Regions from separate parts of the Spartinivicinus marinus genome, predicted to be linked through region 3. Evidence: predicted binding sites of a transcription regulator. Region 3 holds the regulator's gene; each other region holds the start of a gene.
What was found. The regulator FliA, encoded in region 3, starts transcription of late flagellar genes. The targets are predictions, from matches to a motif close to CTAAAGTTNNNNNNNNNNCNGCCGATA.
Positions count from the first base shown of each region.

Region 1: the regulator FliA is predicted to act here: its motif matches at 3,428-3,454, upstream of OQE68_RS23660 (DUF5610 domain-containing protein).
Region 2: the regulator FliA is predicted to act here: its motif matches at 2,705-2,731, upstream of fliD (flagellar filament capping protein FliD).

Region 1 is NZ_JAPJZK010000001.1:5,265,190-5,271,388, reverse strand. Features, by position in the region: gene OQE68_RS30995 (CPBP family intramembrane glutamic endopeptidase) at 50-955, shown strand; gene OQE68_RS23670 (cobalamin-binding protein) at 930-1,877, opposite strand; gene OQE68_RS23665 (glutaredoxin family protein) at 1,874-2,128, opposite strand; gene OQE68_RS23660 (DUF5610 domain-containing protein) at 2,194-3,387, opposite strand; gene OQE68_RS23655 (J domain-containing protein) at 3,528-5,018, shown strand; gene OQE68_RS23650 (monovalent cation:proton antiporter family protein) at 5,071-6,199, shown strand, end outside.
Region 2 is NZ_JAPJZK010000001.1:6,172,006-6,178,204, forward strand. Features, by position in the region: gene OQE68_RS27160 (hypothetical protein) at 1-102, opposite strand, end outside; gene fliS (flagellar export chaperone FliS) at 218-625, opposite strand; gene fliD (flagellar filament capping protein FliD) at 648-2,645, opposite strand; gene OQE68_RS27175 (flagellar protein FlaG) at 2,820-3,263, opposite strand; gene OQE68_RS27180 (flagellin N-terminal helical domain-containing protein) at 3,358-5,388, opposite strand; gene OQE68_RS31130 (flagellin) at 5,775-6,199, opposite strand, start outside.
Region 3 is NZ_JAPJZK010000001.1:4,982,110-4,988,308, reverse strand. Features, by position in the region: gene OQE68_RS22390 (chemotaxis protein CheA) at 1-1,572, opposite strand, end outside; gene OQE68_RS22385 (protein phosphatase CheZ) at 1,585-2,373, opposite strand; gene cheY (chemotaxis response regulator CheY) at 2,383-2,763, opposite strand; gene OQE68_RS22375 (RNA polymerase sigma factor FliA) at 2,857-3,594, opposite strand; gene OQE68_RS22370 (MinD/ParA family protein) at 3,606-4,427, opposite strand; gene flhF (flagellar biosynthesis GTPase FlhF) at 4,608-5,930, opposite strand; gene flhA (flagellar biosynthesis protein FlhA) at 6,061-6,199, opposite strand, start outside.

The DNA of each region.
Region 1 (6,199 bases), 280 kb from region 3:
ATTTCCCCAAACCCAACTGACCTGCCATGCTGACTCCTGAAAACTTATTGTGAATATTCAATCGCTTAACCACATAACTACCCTACTTCCCACAAATACACTGATTGTCTTCAGTTTGCTCAGCCTTGCCATTTTAAGTTACTGGCTACCTTCTCGGTCTCAAAAAGCGGTTGTATCTAGGCCTTGGTTTAGCTTGCTCTGTATTACTCTAGCTGCTGCCTGGCTCTTCTCTTTCGTTCATTTATTAGGCATTATATGGTTAGTATTATTAGGTTTTTGTTTATTTTACAGTCAGCAGTTAAATCAAGCTTGGGCTAAATACCTTTTACATACATGCGCAGTTATTCTTGCATTAGCTCTCGCTTTGCATTTATTACCGGGTTTCAACAACCCTGTTATCCTTCCCACAACTACAATTAGCCATGATGCTCCTACTTTTCAGCTATTCGCCAACTTAGATAAGGCAGTAGCTGGGTTACTTATTCTTGGCCTACTTAATACTACAGGTACTAATCGTTATCTAAAACAACTTAAAATAAATGGCCACCTAATTGCGCTTGCCATCTTAGTTCCTTTAACTGTAGGGTTAATGATGAATGTCATTCAACTGGACATAAAAATTGGCTGGATTACCTTAGTATTCGCCTGGATCAATTTACTGTTTACTTGTATTGCAGAAGAAGCCTTTTTTCGCTTATTAATTCAAGCACCTTTAGCACAGTCATTACGCAGAATAAAATACAGCCAATGGATTGTTGTGAGTATTATGGGGTTATTATTTGGGTTAGCTCATTTAGGTGGTGGCTTACAATTTGCCATCATGGCTGCCTTGGCAGGCTTTGGTTTTAGCCTAGTATACCAACGCACTCGCTCTATTGAGCTAACTGTCCTTACTCATTTTGGATTAAACATTGTTCACTTTATTTGCTTTACTTATCCACTGGCGAACCAATAGAAGCTAACTGTTCACATAAAGATTGCATAGCTAATAATATGCGAGGGGTGGGTCGTAAAATATGATCAGCTTCCAAGTAAATCACCCGGTTTTGCTGAATAGCAGGCAGTTGTTTTAATTGCGCAGACCAGCCATTTTGTTGGGCACTGCTGGGGGCTACTATCACAGAGGGTGAAGTCACTAATAATTGTTCAATACTGATGATCGGAACCAGTGGTGCTAAATCAGCAAAGGGATTAACGCCACCACAACTTGATATCACATCATTAATAATATGATTTTTATTCACTGTCATTAACGGGGTTTGACTGACCAGAAAGAAGACAGTTGGTTGCTTTTTTTGCTGATTATTTTTTGTTGAATACTGAGTTTGGAGACTTTTTAAGCGTTGTCTGAATGTTTCTGCTGCACGGTTAGCCGTTTCCTCTACACCCGCCAACTTTCCTAACGCTTCCAATTGCTCCGGAATAGCGATTAGCCGAGTCGGCTCTGAAAAATAAATCGGATACCCCTGCCGTTGTAATGTTTGAATACCCGCATTGGCGTTTCCACTTCGCCAGGCCACAATCAAATCGGGCTGTAAACTGATAATGGTTTCTACTGCAATAGCATCAAACCGCCCTACCTGAGTGATTTGCTTCGCTTGTGCAGGGTAATTACTAAAGCTAATGACCCCGACGACTTTATCACCAGCGCCTGCTGCAAATAATAGTTCTGTTGTATGAGGCGCTAAACTAATGATACGTTTGGCTGGGGAGGTCAGCTTCACCCATTGCCGGGCATCATCTTTAACAGCAATTGCTGTACTCGCCGATAGCTGGCTTGAATAAGCCCCCCCCCAGAAAAACAAGCCAATACCAAGAGCACCCGTTAATAAGTGATCAACAAGTACTTTAAAGCACCAGCCGTATTTAATTCTCATGAAGCTTCAAGCTGGGTGACAATAAACTGATCCAACTCTTCTGCCGTAAAAGGCCAGCCTAACTCGGCCTGCTGGTTTGCTAGAGCAATTACAGGGATACGAATGCCGTAACGATCAAACAGGTCTGGATCAAAGGCAATTTCTTGCGCAGTAATAGTGAAATGATAGCGCTCAGCCACTGGTTGTAATAATGCCAGTGCTTGATCACATAAATGGCAACCAGTGGTGGTATACAGAATAACAGATGACATAACAATCACTTAGCGGCAAACAAGCCGCCAAGTGTAACCAAGTCAGACTGTTTTCACCATTTTTCTTAACTCGTTAATGGTTCTAGCAGTTTCTGACTGACTTCAGCTAACCGAGGAATCAACACCCCTTCATCAGCAAACAAGTCTTCAGCTTTGGTCAATAATTCTTGTAATAAATTAACTGGCTGGTTGAAACGCTCTGCCGCCTTCAAATAGGTTTGTTGCAGTTGTTCTGCATATTCAGCCAGTGGCTGCAAGCCAGCTGCTTTACTGGGAAGCCCTGCAACTGATTGATAAGTATCAGTCGCTTGCCGTACCTCTGCTGAATATAAATTGAGCGCAAAGCTCTGTAACTGAGAGGTATCAAAGTTAAGTGACAAGGCTTTTTCAAACGCAGTGGCGATGTCACCCTCATAAAAGTCATTGGCAAGGGCAAACACATCATTAAGTAAGCCATTGATGGCCTCTTGCTCCTCCAGGTCCAACTCTCCGTTAATAGCAAGCTGAAACTGCTGATGCTGATAGTATTCAAAGCTTTCTTCTGCAACAAGCGTCTGTCTACCATTGTGGTGGGCTTGGGCACGACCACTAAATGACTGATAGGCCTCTAATGCAGAGGCTTGGATAGTCACCACATCACCGTCACGCGTGGTCACCTTGAATGAAAAGTCTTGCTGACTGAGTACACTAGCTGTTTGCACATGACTGGTTAACTGACTACCAGATAAATCCGGAGCAGTGGCTGGTGCAGCTTCAACTGGGGTCGTAGTTGCTGGTGACTCACTGGTAGATGAATCAATGGTCGTTGTGGGTAAAAAGTGATCACGAAGCTGGGATAACCCCCGCTCAATTTGTTGAAATGCGCTATCCACCCCCTGATCAATGGTTTCTGATAAACCACCTAATGCATCCAAAACTTCCTTCGCTTCTGCAAACCCTTGCTGAACCCCCGCAATTGCCTGGTCAAATAAGCGGGTTAGCTGCTCTTCACCGGCGCCATTGGCAGCCTCCTTAGCAAGCCGACTAGCCACAAACTGCAATACATTCCCTGCTACCGTGCTAGCAGAAAACTCATTGACTGGCTGTACTTTTGTAATTGAGGGATCTGGTTCTGCCAGGTTATTCAATGATGAAGGCACAACAGACTGACTCTGCTCAAGCGCTTTATGGTTTTGAGCAGATGTTTGCTTATCAAGCCCTTGATACAGCGACTGTAACAATCCATTGGGCTGGTTAAGTGTGATGGGGTTAAATGACATATGAGTCACCCTTAATCTAGTAGCAGTTCCTTAACATAGGTATCGGCACGCTTTTTTAAACACTTGAACCATTAGCTATAATAATTTTGTTTGACTTAATCAGCCCTTATCACCGATGGTTTCTAAAATGAAAAACAACTATGGCTAAACCTTCCCGCCAACAACTGTTAGCGCAACTAAAACTGCCACCCAACGCCACTCTAGAAGACATCAAAAGGGCCTACCGATATCATGCAAAGCGGCTCCATCCTGATAAAAACCCCAGTCAAGACACCACAGAAGCATTTCAGCAACTACAACAGACGTATCGGTTATTAGTTAAGGATTTTCAACAAACTTCCCTAACATTGTCTGAAAGTCACGACACATCAGCCGTAGATATTACTGAACAAGTAAAGCGCAACCAGCAGCAGCTTGCAAAAACTTATGGTGTGAATACTTCCATCGAAAAACCACCCCACCTGTCGTCAACTGCTAGTTCTGAGACAACTATACTGCCCACCTGCCAACGCTGTGGTCAGTGTAAAATAAACTTAACTAAACGACAGTTTTGCCAGGTAATAGGGTTGCTCTACAAAAGTCGCCAACGACAAGTTGAGGGTATTTGGTGTTTAAGCTGCAGTTGGCGACTAAGTTTGTGGTATAACTGCCTTAATTTAATATTAGGGTGGTGGTCACTACCGGCAGGCCCCTGGCACACGTTAAAAGCCTTTTGGTATAATGCCACCAAAAGTTATCAACCAAAAAAACAGCTTGAATTACTCGTTACTTTAGTTAACGCCCTTTATCAGCAACATGATTATGGCAAAGCCGTTAATTTTGCTTATCAGCTGTTGTCGTCTGCCCCTCCACCCAATCGTGCCATCCAACATAACTGTTATCGATTATTAGACAACCTGGGTAATCCTCTTAAACCACCACTGCCCAATCTATTTCCCTGGTACTGGCCTGTTAGTCATGGTGGGTTAATTTTATTTTTACTTATCCTCATCACCAGTCCATTGGTTATTAACATTGCGCTACAACGGTCTTATCTCCCTTCAGAGCCTTTTAAAATTCGCCCTACGCCACTTTATACTAATGAGCGGCTGGGCTTGCATTACACCCTAACAGAAACCAAGCTTTATACCGCAGCCAACCTGACCAGCCCTGTCAAAGTATTATTAGGCAGTTATCATCCTATAAAAGTAACCAAAGTGATTAATAAAACCTGGCTACAAGTGACTTATAACAATAAGCGTTACTTTACCCGTGAAGCACTTATTGGTTTTGGCAATGCCCGCACAGCCAAAAAACTGAAATGTAACCAATACCCCCAACGTAAGCCATTTAGCGGAGAGTTAATGGGCAAGCAGGTTGGCCAGCAGTCTCTCAAACTAACCAACCTTTTTAAGCAGGATACGGTGATTACTTTTTATCAAGGCAAGCACCCCGTACAAAAAGCGTTCATTAATGCCAGCACAACAGCAGTACTTCCTCATTTACCCGCCGGTATTACCCACTTAAGTGCTACTTTTGGCAAATTTTATAATCAAGCCTGTGGCCAGTTTACCTATATTACAGGCACAATAAGCCAAAATATCACACTCTTTGGCCAGCAAGCGGAGTTATCATTAAAACCCTCTGCTTAGGGATTTTTACTTTCATTGAAATAGACCTTAGGGCACCAACTCTGGACTCGCTATGGATTTCTCTTTTTACAACCAACTACTGTTAATTTTTGCCTGCTCTGTCATGGCTATTGCTGTTTTGAATAAGCTGCGTATGCCACCTATTTTAGGTTACCTGGCAGTAGGTATTATCCTTGGCCCTGCGGTTAGCGATAGTATTGCTGATTACCAAACTATTGCCTTATTAGCTGAAATAGGTGTCGTATTTTTACTATTTTCAATTGGCTTAGAGTTTTCTTTTGCTCAGCTGACCGCCATGCGCCGAATGGTATTAGGTTTAGGGGGCGCTCAGGTACTCTCAGTCACTGCTGTTATTTTTCTGGTTGGTTGGTTATTGCAACTACCGGTATCCATCGCACTACTTGCCGCTGCTGGCATGGCGCTTTCTTCTACTGCCATCGTTTCAAAAGAGCTGACTGAACATAATGAGTTAAGAACAGAGCATGGCCAAACCACTATCGCTATTTTAATTTTTCAGGATATTGCCGCCGTATTATTTTTAACCTTAATTCCCGCCTTAGGTAATGACAGTTATCAAGCACTTGGCCATGCTGTATTGCTTGCTTTAGGGAAAAGCATTGGACTTTTCGTCGCGATGTTGCTTATTGGTAAATTCTTGTTACCCAAGTTATTTCATGAAGTTGCCACTGTTCGCTCTCAAGAACTTTTTCTGCTCACTGTGTTAGTTATTGCACTGTTTGCTGGATGGATTACCCACTTTTTGTCTTTATCAATGGCATTAGGAGGCTTTTTAGCTGGTATGATGTTAGGTGAAAGTCACTACAGACACCAGATTGAACATGATATCAGACCCTTCCGTGATGTGTTGCTAGGACTGTTTTTTGTCTCAGTAGGCGCCATGCTTAACTTGCACTTATTTGTCCAAAACTGGTTTATTATTCTCATCGCTACCGCTAGCTTACTCTTAGTCAAAAGCGTATTAATTACTTTGCTTGCTCAATTATTTGGCCAAAAAAGAGAAACCGCATTAACCACTGGTCTTTATCTCTCACAAAGTGGTGAGTTTTGTCTGGCATTGATTGCTTTAGCGGGTAAACAACAACTGGTTGACCAGGAAACGCAATCTATTCTGCTAGCTGTGAGTATTTTATCCATGGTGACTACACCTTTTCTCATTCGCT
Region 2 (6,199 bases), 1.2 Mb from region 3:
CTCAAACTGTTCCCAGGATTGTTGCTTAACAATAGCCTGTAACTGGTCATGTAATTGACTGAGTTGTAACACAACAGATATCGAGTGATTATTTTTCATCATTAAATACAGTTTGTGAGTGTTACCTATATTTATCTATAAGCAAACAAAAAATGCTTATCGATCAACCGCAATAGCTTACATGTTATGCATAATAATCGTATTGCTTTGTCTGTGATTAGCCGACAGCCGTTGGCTGAGCCACTTGCTCACGAATACCATCCCAACCAGTTTTCACTTCCCTTAATAATTTAATTACTTCTTCGACCAGCTCCGGGCTATTAGAAGCATTCGCTTCAAATAAGCGAAATTCCATGTACTCATAAAGGCTAAATAGGCTTTCAGCGACGTCACCACCTTGCTCTTTATCTAGAAAGCTTCTTAGCCCACCGATAATCTCAATCGCTTTATTAATAAAGCGGTTTTTTTCTTCAATTTCCTTGCGTTCAATATGACCTTTGGCGATCAACAAACGCTCTAAGGCTCCATCAATTAATAATTGAATCAGTTTATGTGGGTCTGCATCGATAATGCCCGTCTCCCGATTCACTGCCTGATATTGCTTCAGTTGATTATACGCATTCATCGATCACCTCATTCTCTCGTTATCAATCACTCTTACTACTTGCCACTAACGCATCCAATTGGGATTTGATAAAGTCTTGGGTATTTTTAAGCTTAGCAATTTGAATATCCGCTGCGGTAAACTGGGTTTCCAGCTGTTTTCTAAAGGCATTAACCCGCTCATCTAGTTTGACCCTTTCACCGGCAATATCATCCAAACTTTCTGTTAATGAATTGGTTTTGGTGGTCACGGCACCGTCTGAGGCTAAAAATGAAGTTACTTTATCAATTAATTGATCTGCCACACCGGAAATAAACGTGATTGTGCCCCGGGCACCAGTGGTGGTACCACTGACTTCCAAACGAATGCCTTCCGAATCATCTCCCACTGCCGCTGTTAGCACTTTGCCAGAACCCGTAGCGGCTTTACCATTAATCGTACCGGCTACATTCACCCCTGCCGTGCCAGTGCTCACTGATAGTCCCAGCTGGGCCGCAGTATTGGTATCAACTTGGGTAATTTCAACGGTCGATGTAGTACCAAAAGTATTAGAGGAAATCACCAACTGATTAGAGCCATCCACCGAGACTGAAACCGTTTTACCTGCATTAATTAAATTATTATCGGCATTAATTTTACTTTGAATTTCCGCCGCTAACTGCGTTGGCGAATAACTGCCTGGGGCAAGGGTTAACTCAGCGGTTTCCGTGCCATCAATTTTGATTTTAAGGGTATCGTTATTGCCATCAATGGTCGTTGAACCACCCAATGCTACCGCGCCATTTAAATTTCCTTGCGTAGCCGCCGTCGTAATATTAATAGCGTAAGTGCCTTTTTTGGTGGCATCGGTATTGGATAAGAATTTCACCTGATTATCAGAGGTACGACCTTGGCTAGCAAACAGACCAACCACATCATCAGGTGACTCTGCTAATTTTGTTTTAAATTTAACACTATCAAAAATTAAGGTTCCACCATCATTTGAGCCTGCGGAAGCAGACACTTGAGTGCTGATACCAATATCCGCCAGGCTTCGAATACTCGCAGTTTCTAAACCTTTCACCACCCCACTGAGAATTTCTCGGGTTTGAGCAGTAATACTTCGTAAAGTGGAGTCACCAATTAGCACCCCGGCTTCCAGGGTATCAGGGTTAAACGCCGTCAATTCGTTGACCAGGGATTGATAAGCGTTGAACTTGTCGACAAATTCCTGAACCCGATCAACGATAGTCGCTTCATCGCGGGTAATTGATAAGCTGGAAGCAGCACCTGTATTGGTGCCAGTCAGGTTTAATGTCACCCCTTCAATCGCATCGGATACGGTATTGGATGAGCGGGTGATGCTGATGCCATTCACTTTTAAATTGGCATCCTTGGCTTGGACAGTTTCGGTTAAATTATTGGTGGTGCCATTAAACACCAGCTGAGACAAGCCATTGATATCGGTATTGTTGCTGTCGTCATCGGTGACATTAATGGTAATGTCATTCGCTAGCCCGGTTTTAGTCGCATTAAATACCAACTGAAAGCCTGAACCGGTATCCAACACACTGGCCGAAACATCCAGCCCTGTCTCTGCATTTACTGCATCCCGAATACCTTCTAAAGTGTTATTACTGCTATTGATAGTAATATTTTTTGTGGTAGTGCCCACGGTAATACTGAGGGTACCCGTGCCAACGGTATCAGTTTTATTGGTGAAAACACTAGAAGCAAGTGAGTGGGCTTGAGCTAGTTGAGTGACTTCTATTGAAAACTGCCCCAAGGGCGCATCAGAAGAAGCTGTTGCTGAAAATGCTGAGGATGTAGTCGAGGCCTTAACAGCAAGTACATCGGCCATAGAGTCTAGTGAACGTGAGGCCAGGCGCAAATCAACCAGTGCACTTTGCACTCGTCCAAACTCTGATAGTTGAGTATTCAGGGTGTTTTCCCGGCTGGTCAAACGCTTATCAGCGGGCTCTTTTTCAACAGCAACCAGCTTATCAATCAAGTCACTGGTTAATACCCCCGATCCTATACCGATGGATGAAATACCTGCCATGGCTGCTACCTATTTAAACCCACGTTCTATCAGAAGGAACTTACTAAGCATACTCATTAAAGCGGCAATTAGCGGCAAAACTTTACCCTTCTTATCAAGCTATTTGTAATAAGCCTATAAGCAAGCTACTTACTGCAGACACTTTGCAGAATGCCTTTATCAGCTATGAATGCTTCAAGCTTGTATATTCAACAAGTGAATATCATCTTCAACATTCAAGCTTTGCGCCAACTTTAATGCCAACTCATCAGGTATTTGCCTGACGACCTCTTCTGATTTTCTATCGACTACCGTGATCACAGTCCTGCCAGAAGCAGAATCCATATCAAAACGAAGGTCTCGCTGCTGAGCCTGAACAAACTCATTCAGCTTGGTAACTGCCAGTTCAACTTGCTGCCGCTTTTGCTGTTGTGATGATTGCAACGCCTTTGCATCACCCGTATTAACATTAACAGCACGTTCAGCATGGCTGGGGCTTACATCCTGCCTCACATTTGCAGCCTTCCTTGTTTCACTCACTTCCTTGGTACTCGCTACCACCTGGGGTGGCAGTGAACTAGGCTTCGTTGTTACAGCCTCCATTCTCAAGGTAGGCGATGTCAGATCAACCTCTTTCATATCTCACCTCATCACCTCTCAAACACCAAAGCCGACACCAGTTCCCTGGTGTCGGCCCACAGCCAAGTCAACCTCTATTACTGTAGCAACGTCACTACTGGAGTAGAGATAAAACCTGCTGCGGCCTGGCATTAGCCTGAGCCAGTATCGAAATACCAGCCTGTTGTAATACCTGAGCCCGTGACAGCTCAGCAGTTTCTGCCGCAAAGTCCGCATCCTTAATCCGCGAATTGGCAGCAGATAAATTTTCACTATTAATGGTTAAGTTACTGATAGCAGACTGGAATCGGTTTTGAATCGCACCTAAATCTGCTTGTTGCTTGGAAATTTGTTCAAGGGCATTATCTACAGACTGAATAGCTTTATTAGCACCAGCAACCGTTGTGATATCTAAGTTTTTCAATAGCTGGCCATCCTGACCACCGCCGAAAGTACCTATTTGAAAGCCAGCTCTACCTATCTGTCCTGTATTCGTCGAAAGCTCAACTTTATCTCCAGCAAATAAAGAAACAGAGCTATATGTGGTTGTAGTTGCAGTAAAACCAGCATTGGTAATGTTTGTTACTGCACCTACACGAATATTCCGCCCATCTTCAGCAACCAGTCTAAACTGGTTTGCACCAAATGCTTCAGCCCTGACCCCCGTTTGCCCTGAGGCATTATTTATGGCATTTACTACCAAATTTTGTATATCACTGACAGAGCTAGTAGCCCCATATGAAACATTAATTGAGACACCATTGATTTCAACCCCTCCCGATTGTGCAGTGCCAGCAGTAATTGCCCCACTAATCACAAAAGTTGTATTGGCCTTAGCTGTCACACCTGTTTGTCCACTAACTAAGTTGATTGCTGCTGCTTTAGCAATTGCACTAAATGAGCTATCTACAATCGATGACGTATCAAATGATGCTTGAGTTGGTCCTACTGCTACACCATTTATTACCAAATCCCCCGTAGCTAAGGCAGCATTTGTTACATTATCACCAGCTACACCACTATTTACACCACTGTAGCTACCTACTTCAAAGCCTGCATTATCAATAGCACCTGTTGTGGTATCTAAGGTAATATCCTTGCCATCCTGGGATATAAGTGAATAAGTCCCAATAAATGTACCAGCAGCTCCCAAGCCAATAGCACTCGTATTCACTGTGCCATCCGCCAAAACAATATTACGTCCATCAGAAGCTGTTAATGTAATGCCAGTAGTTGCATTACCATCAAAAGAAGCTACTACTCCTGTCTGCCCTGACTTTTCATTTATTGCTGCCGCAACATTCAGCAAGTTGGCTTCTGTCGATAATGCCGCATCAGTCGAAACACTGATTGAAACACCATTGATTGAAATACCTTTTCCCTGATTATCAGTTGATGTCGCATATGTGTTACCCGCTACAGATGTACCATCTACCTTCGCAACAACTCCTGTTTGCTCAGATACTTTGTTGACAGCAGCAGCTTTTGCAATCGCACTTTGTGCTTGAGAACCCGTTGAGAAGGAGTCATCTACACCAGAAGATGCACCAACAGCAACTCCATTAATCACTAAATCTCCCGCAGTAAGTGCAGCTGCAGCTATTCTGTTAGACGAGATACCCGCCTCTATTGCGCTGCCTAAGCTATCAGTAGTAGCTTTAGTAATACTTACCCCGATGGTATCCCCTAGGTTAGCTCCTGTTTGGAAAATAGAGCCTGCAAATGTTCCATCCAGTAGTTTCTTACCATTAAAATTGGTTTTTTCTGCCACATTTTGTATTTCAGTGACCAGCTGTTTTACCTCAGCATTTAAGGCTTCCCGGTCAATGCTGGTATTACTGCCATTAGCCGATTGCAATGCTAAGTCACGAATTCGTTGCAAATTTGAGCTAATAGATCCCAATGCCCCTTCTGCAGTTTGGGCTAAAGAAATCCCATCATTTGCATTACGTATGGCCACTGAGGTTCCTCGTATTTGTGCATCTAGTCGAGAAGAAATGGCTAAACCCGCTGCATCGTCTCTAGCACTGTTTATTCGTAAACCTGATGATAACCTCTGTAGCGCTTGGTCTTGAGCAGCTTGAGAGGTATCCAAGTTACGACGTGCCATGATAGAAGCAATATTGGTGTTGATGATCTGAGGCATGCTGTGTTCTCCTTATTAACCTCTAACAATTCCAGGTCAGAGGGCCTACGCGATGTCTCAGCAGGTGACTGAAGTGTCGCGGCTAACCTTCCTGAGTTGGTTAGCGGCCATAAGGAAAAAACATTTTAGATGTTTTCGTTATCAAAAACATCATCAATATTAATTAGCATACATCATCAATTTTTATATTTACTTCTCAATGATTTACAGCATTACTGGCTCTGCTCTATCTCCTTTTATTGACTTACAGTGATTAATCATTAATTAAGTACGACTACTGTTGTTAACGTTTTAAAAATTATTATTGAATAAATTTAACTTTTTTCCTTTAGCTTAAAGCCGGACTTGATTAATCAAGTCCGGCTGTTTTTTTTATTATTGAGTTATTACTGTAGGAGTGATAACACCTGTTGAGGTCTTGCGTTGGCTTGAGCTAACACTGAGATACCCGCTTGTTGTAGTACCTGCGCCCTTGATAACTCAGCGGTTTCGGCTGCAAAGTCCGCATCTCTGATTCGAGAGTTGGCAGCCGACAGGTTCTCACTACTGATCGATAAATTATTGATGGTTGATAAGAACCGGTTTTGAACAGCACCCAGCTCCGCTTGCTGTGCTGAGATTTGAGCTAAGGCATTTTCCACAGAGATAATGGCTTCATTAGCTCCCTCAACGTTTGAAACATCAATGTCCTTAACCAGCTGCCCATCTTGCCCCCCACCAAAAGTACCAATTTGGAAGCCTGCCCTAACAATGCTGCCCGTATTAGTGGAAAGCTCAAACTTACCTGCTGAGAGTAAGGAGATAGAGCTTT
Region 3 (6,199 bases):
TTTTTCACGATCCTCTGGCGATTCAATACCATGATCAACCGCATTTCTGACCAAATGCACTAAAGGGTCAGCTAACGCTTCAACTAGGTTTTTATCTAGGTCGGTTTCTTCACCTTCAAGCTCTAAATTAATTTCTTTTTTCAAGCTTCTAGCCAAATCCCTTACTACCCGAGGAAACCGGCCAAATACTTTCTTGATCGGTTGCATCCGGGTTTTCATCACTGATAACTGAAGGTCACCTGTGACTACATCCAGGTTGGCAACGGCCTTTGATAGCACCTCATCGCCACTTTTGTTACCCAACCTGACCAATCGATTCCTGACTAACACCAGCTCACCGACCATGTTCATGATGTCATCAAGTCGCGCAGTATCCACCCGAACGGTTGCTTCTGCTGCCGGTGCTTCTTTGGCTGGCGCGGGTTTGCCGCCACCACCCGCTGGTTGACGGGCTTCGGCTGCCGCAGGCGGTTTAGGTGGACTGGCTGGAGGTGCTGCTGCCGGTGGCTCTCGTTTGACTGGCGCCGCAGTAGCGGCTGGTTGTGCTGGTGGAGGGGAAGCTGCCGCAGGCTTAGTAGGTGCAGCAGGAGGGCTCCCTTGTAGTTCATCTAGCAGGCTTTCAAACTCAGCTTCCGTTATCAAGTCGCTTCCTGTTTTGGCTGCGGCAGCTGCTGGAGCGCCTGCAGGGGCAGCAGGTGTAGTCGCAGCGGGTGGAGCCTCCGCTGTTTCAGCTGGAGTAGTAGCCTGGCCAACTGGAGCACTCCCGCCATGCAACTCATTCAACAGGGCCTCAAACTCATCTTCTGTAATTTCATCACTACCACTGGGTGGCGCTGCAGCCGAAGTAGTGGCTGGTGCAGGTTCAGCTGCTTTAGCGGGAGGTTCAGGCGGTGTTGCTGCGTCACTACTGACAGGACCACTGCCATGTAATTGGTCCAACAGCGCTTCAAACTCATCCTCAGTAATTTCATCACCACCAGCGGCGGTTGGCGCTGCCGCTTTAACCTCTGATGATTCATCTGCCACTGCATCTAACAGCTTTTCAAACTCTGCATCAGTGATATCCCCCCCTCCTTCAGTGCCAGCATTCGCAGTCGGTTGCTGGGGTGTGGTGGAGGCTGGCTCTGGTTCAGTAGGTGCAGGTTCCGGCGGTGCAGCTGCTTCTGCGGCAGGTGCAGCCCCTTCAGGCTGGGCTAAGTCAGCCAGAGCCTTTAATAACTCAGGATCAGCAGGTGTTGGCTCAACCCGGTCACGTACCTGGCTGAACATTTCATTAATGGTATCGAGTGCTTGCAACACCACATCCATTAATTCAGTCGAGACCTTCCGCTGCCCGTTACGCAGCATATCAAAAACGTTTTCAGCCACATGACAGCAGTCAACAAGACTATTTAATTGAAGAAACCCTGCTCCTCCTTTAACGGTGTGGAATCCCCGGAAAATAGCATTTAATAAATCCATATCATCGGGGCTATTTTCCAGGTCAACGAGCTGTTCAGAAAGCAGCTCTAAGATTTCTCCGGCTTCGACTAAAAAATCCTGCAGGATGTCTTCATCAGCCTCGAAACTCATGAGACAGCTCCCCTAAAACCCCAAACTAGAAAGCAAATCATCAACATCATCTTGGCCTGACACTACATCGACCCGTTCCTCTGCTTTGATTTGTGGACCTTCAGCAGCGATAGAATCTTCTTCAGTTACTGTTATTTCATGTTCAATACCAGTCAGTTTATCTACCTGACCCGCCATCCTGACGAGGTCAACTAAACTGTCTTCTACCTGCTGAACAAGCTCAACGACTCTTTTAATAACCTGACCAGTTAAGTCCTGATAATTTTGTGCAACTAAAATTTCAGTTAAGTTGCTATGGACTTGATTAACTTGTTTTTCACTGCGATCTAAAAACTCATCCATCTGTTTATAAAGCTTTCTAAATTCATCAGGGTTCATTTGTCGCTTGCGAATTTTTGACCACTCATCTCGTAAGCTATGAGCATCAGACTTTAATTCACCGACTATCGGCATACAGTTATCCACCAAATCCATGGTGGTATTTGCCGCACTTTCAGTCATCTTTGTGACATATTCCAAACGATCAGAAGCGTCCACCATATCTGACATATTTTCTTGATCGCCACCTGCCAGCCCCGCTTCAACATGAAAGTTTCGAATCGACTCATGTAATGCCCGGGTTAGTCTGCCTACCTCTTTATATAAGCTTTTATCCCTAACCTCGTTAATTTCCTGAATGACTTCTATGGCATCTTTTAAATTGCCTTTTTCCAGATGCTCCACCATTTTTTGAGCCTGCTCTTTCAGGCTCGTTTCAAATTCAGTGGGTGCCTGGTCTTTTAATTTATCAAGCAGCGACATATATACCTCTTAACCACCTGCTTCAACACGCTCGAAAATCTTTTCGATTTTCTCCTTCAACACCGCAGCAGTAAAAGGTTTTACTACATAGCCATTCACACCGGCCTGAGCAGCTTCAATAATCTGATCGCGCTTGGCTTCAGCAGTTACCATTAAAACAGGAAGTGCATTTAGTTTTGGGTCTGCCCTTACAGCTTTGAGTAAGTCAATACCTGTCATACCCGGCATATTCCAGTCGGTCACCAGAAAATCAAAGCCACCACTTTGCAACATAGGTAGTGCAGTTTGCCCGTCATCAGCTTCTGACGTATTAGTGAAACCTAAGTCACGTAACAAGTTTTTTATAATCCGTCTCATCGTAGAGAAATCATCTACGATCAGAATTTTCATATTTTTGTCCAAAGCGACCTCCATCAAGCCACATTGATGTTTGTGCTGAACATCTAACTTACTAGTCTAGTAGGTCATTAAGAGGGTGCCAGTCTATTCAACTGCCCAGTCTTGCAGACGTGCTCGAAGCCGAGCAGCAGCTTGACTGTGAAGCTGACTTACACGTGACTCACTCACCCCCAATACCATGCCAATTTCCTTGAGGTTAAGCTCTTCGTCATAATAGAGTGAGAGCAATAACTGCTCTCGTTCCGGTAGCGTGGCAATGGCTTTAGCCAGTGCTTTTTTAAATTGCTCAGTTTGATGCTTGGTTGGCGGCGATGATTGTTGTTGATCCGCTAACCAAGAGTGCCTTCCATCTTGGCTACTCAGTAATTCTTCAAAGCTAAATAACCGGCTTGAAGCTGTATCACTTAACAGCTGATGGTATTCAGTTAAGCTCAATCCTAATTCTTCTGCAATTTCTCCATCTTTTGCGTCGCGTCCAAGTCTCGCTTCAAGCCCACTGATTGCTTCTGTAATCCGCCGACTATTTCGATGTACCGAGCGAGGTACCCAATCCCCTTTGCGAATTTCATCAAGCATAGCGCCGCGAATGCGAATACCCGCATAGGTTTCAAAGGTGGCACCTTTGCTCCCATCATACTTTTTAGCAGCCTCTAATAGGCCTATCATGCCTGCTTGTAATAAATCATCTAATTGCACCTGAGATGGCAGCCGGGCAGCTAAATGATGGGCAATTCGTTTCACTAAACCAGTATATTGTTCAATTAATTGCTGGTTAAATTGCTGTCCTGACTTAGAATACAAACCGGCTTCATTCGACACCATAAAATTGCCTATTACCTTCCTACTTCACCAGCAACCAGGTTTTCAATAAAAAATTCTAAATGACCTCGCGGTGATGACGGGAGAGGAAAGGCATCGACTTTTTGTGCTAGTGCTCGAATTGCCACAGCAGCTTTAGAACGGGGGTAGATATCAATAACAGCACGTTGCCGCATAACAGCCTTTCGTACAGCCTCATCCTGCGGGATAGCACCCAAATATTGCAGTGCCACTTCTAAAAATCGATCAGTTACATTGGCTAGTTTATTATATATATTATGGCCTTCCTGCTGAGTTCTCACCATATTAGCCACGACTCGAAACCGCAATAAACCATAATCACGGTGCAATAATTTAATCAAAGCGTAAGCATCAGTAATTGAGGTAGGCTCATCAGTAACAACAATAATTAATTCTTGCGCCGCTCGAACAAAACTAATGACCGTATCGGAAATACCCGCTGCGGTATCGATGATTAGCATGTCCAATTGGTTACTGAGCTCGCTGAAGGCTGAAATCATTCCCGCATGTTCCTGGGGACTCAGCTCAGTCATTTTCTGAGTGCCGGAAGAAGCAGGAATAATTCGAACACCACCCGGGCCTTGTAAAATAATATCTCTTAAATCACAGCGCCCAGCCAATACATCTGCCATATTCCGAGTCGGGGATAAGCCCAATAAAATATCTACATTTGCCAACCCTAAATCAGCATCTAGCAGCATCACCCGCCGCCCCAGTTCCGCCAATGCTATGCTCAAATTTACTGCTAGATTTGTTTTACCTACTCCCCCTTTTGCTCCGGTCACTGCCACTACTTGTACTGGATGTTTGATCATATGCGGAATAATCCTGGTTATATCCTTAATGAATAGCTCATCGCATCAACCTCCTAAAACTCATTCATTGCCACCATACTCTTCAACTGAGTACAGATAATAAGGAGCACGCTATATGGAGGTACTCCCCTTAGCGCCTTATTTATTATTCTCATCCCCTTTTCATTGGGCACAGGGTTATTAACCAACATTGGCTTGCATAGGAGGTGTTACAGCTACAGGATTGGCCTGCATATAAGCTGACATTAGCTCATTTTCTGCTAACTCAGCATGTTGGCTGAGGGCCACCGCACGACTAATCAATTGATAAGCTCGTGCTTGGTGAATATCATCCGGAATCCGCTGGCCATCAGTGACATAAGAAACCGCAAGGTGTTTATCCATTAGCAGCTCAATTGCTTCCCCCAGCCTGGAAGCCTCATCCAGTTTAGTTAACACCCCCCCTACCAACCGAGTTTGACTATATATGTTATAAGCCACTTGCAGCACTTGTTGCTGGCTGGTTGTCGCTAAAACCAGCAAGCTTCGCACCATTGGCCTCACCTGATTCAATATAGATAATTGTAGCTGCAATTTGGGATCTTGGTGATTAAGCCCCGCCGTATCAATTAAGACCAACGATTTTTTCTGAAAGCTATCTAACACGGCTTGTAATTGCTGGCCATCTCCCACCACTTTAACGGGTACATTTAATATTTTACCCAAGGTTTTAATTTGGTCCGTGGCACCAATTCGAAAGGTGTCCATGGTGACTAATGCCAGTTTATCGGTACCGTGTTTTAATGCATAACGGGTAGCAAGTTTACCAATAGTCGTCGTTTTCCCTGCGCCAGTAGGACCGACACAAGCAAAAATCCCCCCTTGATCAACAATATCTTTAGAGGTAATAGGTAATTTCTTCACCAGATTGGCCAATACATGTCGCCAAGCATCAAGGCCTTGTTGTTGTAGAGGTAAATTCGCTAGTAACTGTTGACAATAATGGCCACTAAAACCTATCGCCTGTAATTTTTTCCAAAGCTGTGCCTTAGCCGGATTTTGCTTACAGTATTTTAACCAGCCCAACTGCCCTAACTGTTGTTCTAGTAATGCCCGCATCCCACTGACTTCATTTTGCAATGCACTAAATTGATGATCAGTGACATTAGGTTGTACAACAGATGTTACTGTCGTATCCATTTTATCAGCTGACTTTACGCCAGACGTTGCCCGCAGCTGTAAATTCACATCGGTTGTTGTAGCACTGCCCTGCTGAGCACGATTAATCACCTGCTTCGCTTGGTTAATTGCCACACGCAGCTGTTGTTTTTCCTCATTTAATAAAGGTTCAGGTGTCACAGGACCTGGTGGCCTGGTTGGCTGGGGTAATTCTAAAGTCGCTAATACCTCAACCCCCCCCGCCACTTTTTGTTGATTTAAAATCGTTGCATCAAGCCCTAGATCATTTTTCACCAGCCGCATGGCTTGTCGCATATCCGCTGCAAAATAACGTTTTATTGTCATGCCACTTAACCCCTGCGCACTCAACGGCCAAAACACTACAACTTAAGTCTTTTGGCGCAACGTTCCACGTAAGTTGTTTAGACTCACCATGTAGCCTTACCTTAACCAGCCTTATTGCTGGCTAATTATGTTACTGGCCGACGGTTGCTTCTATTGTGACCTGCTTGTTATCAGGTACTTCCTGGTAAGAAAGCACATGTAAATTCGGCACACCAAACCGGGCAAATCGAGCTAAAAACGGCCTGATCAGTGCTGCCACCAATAATATG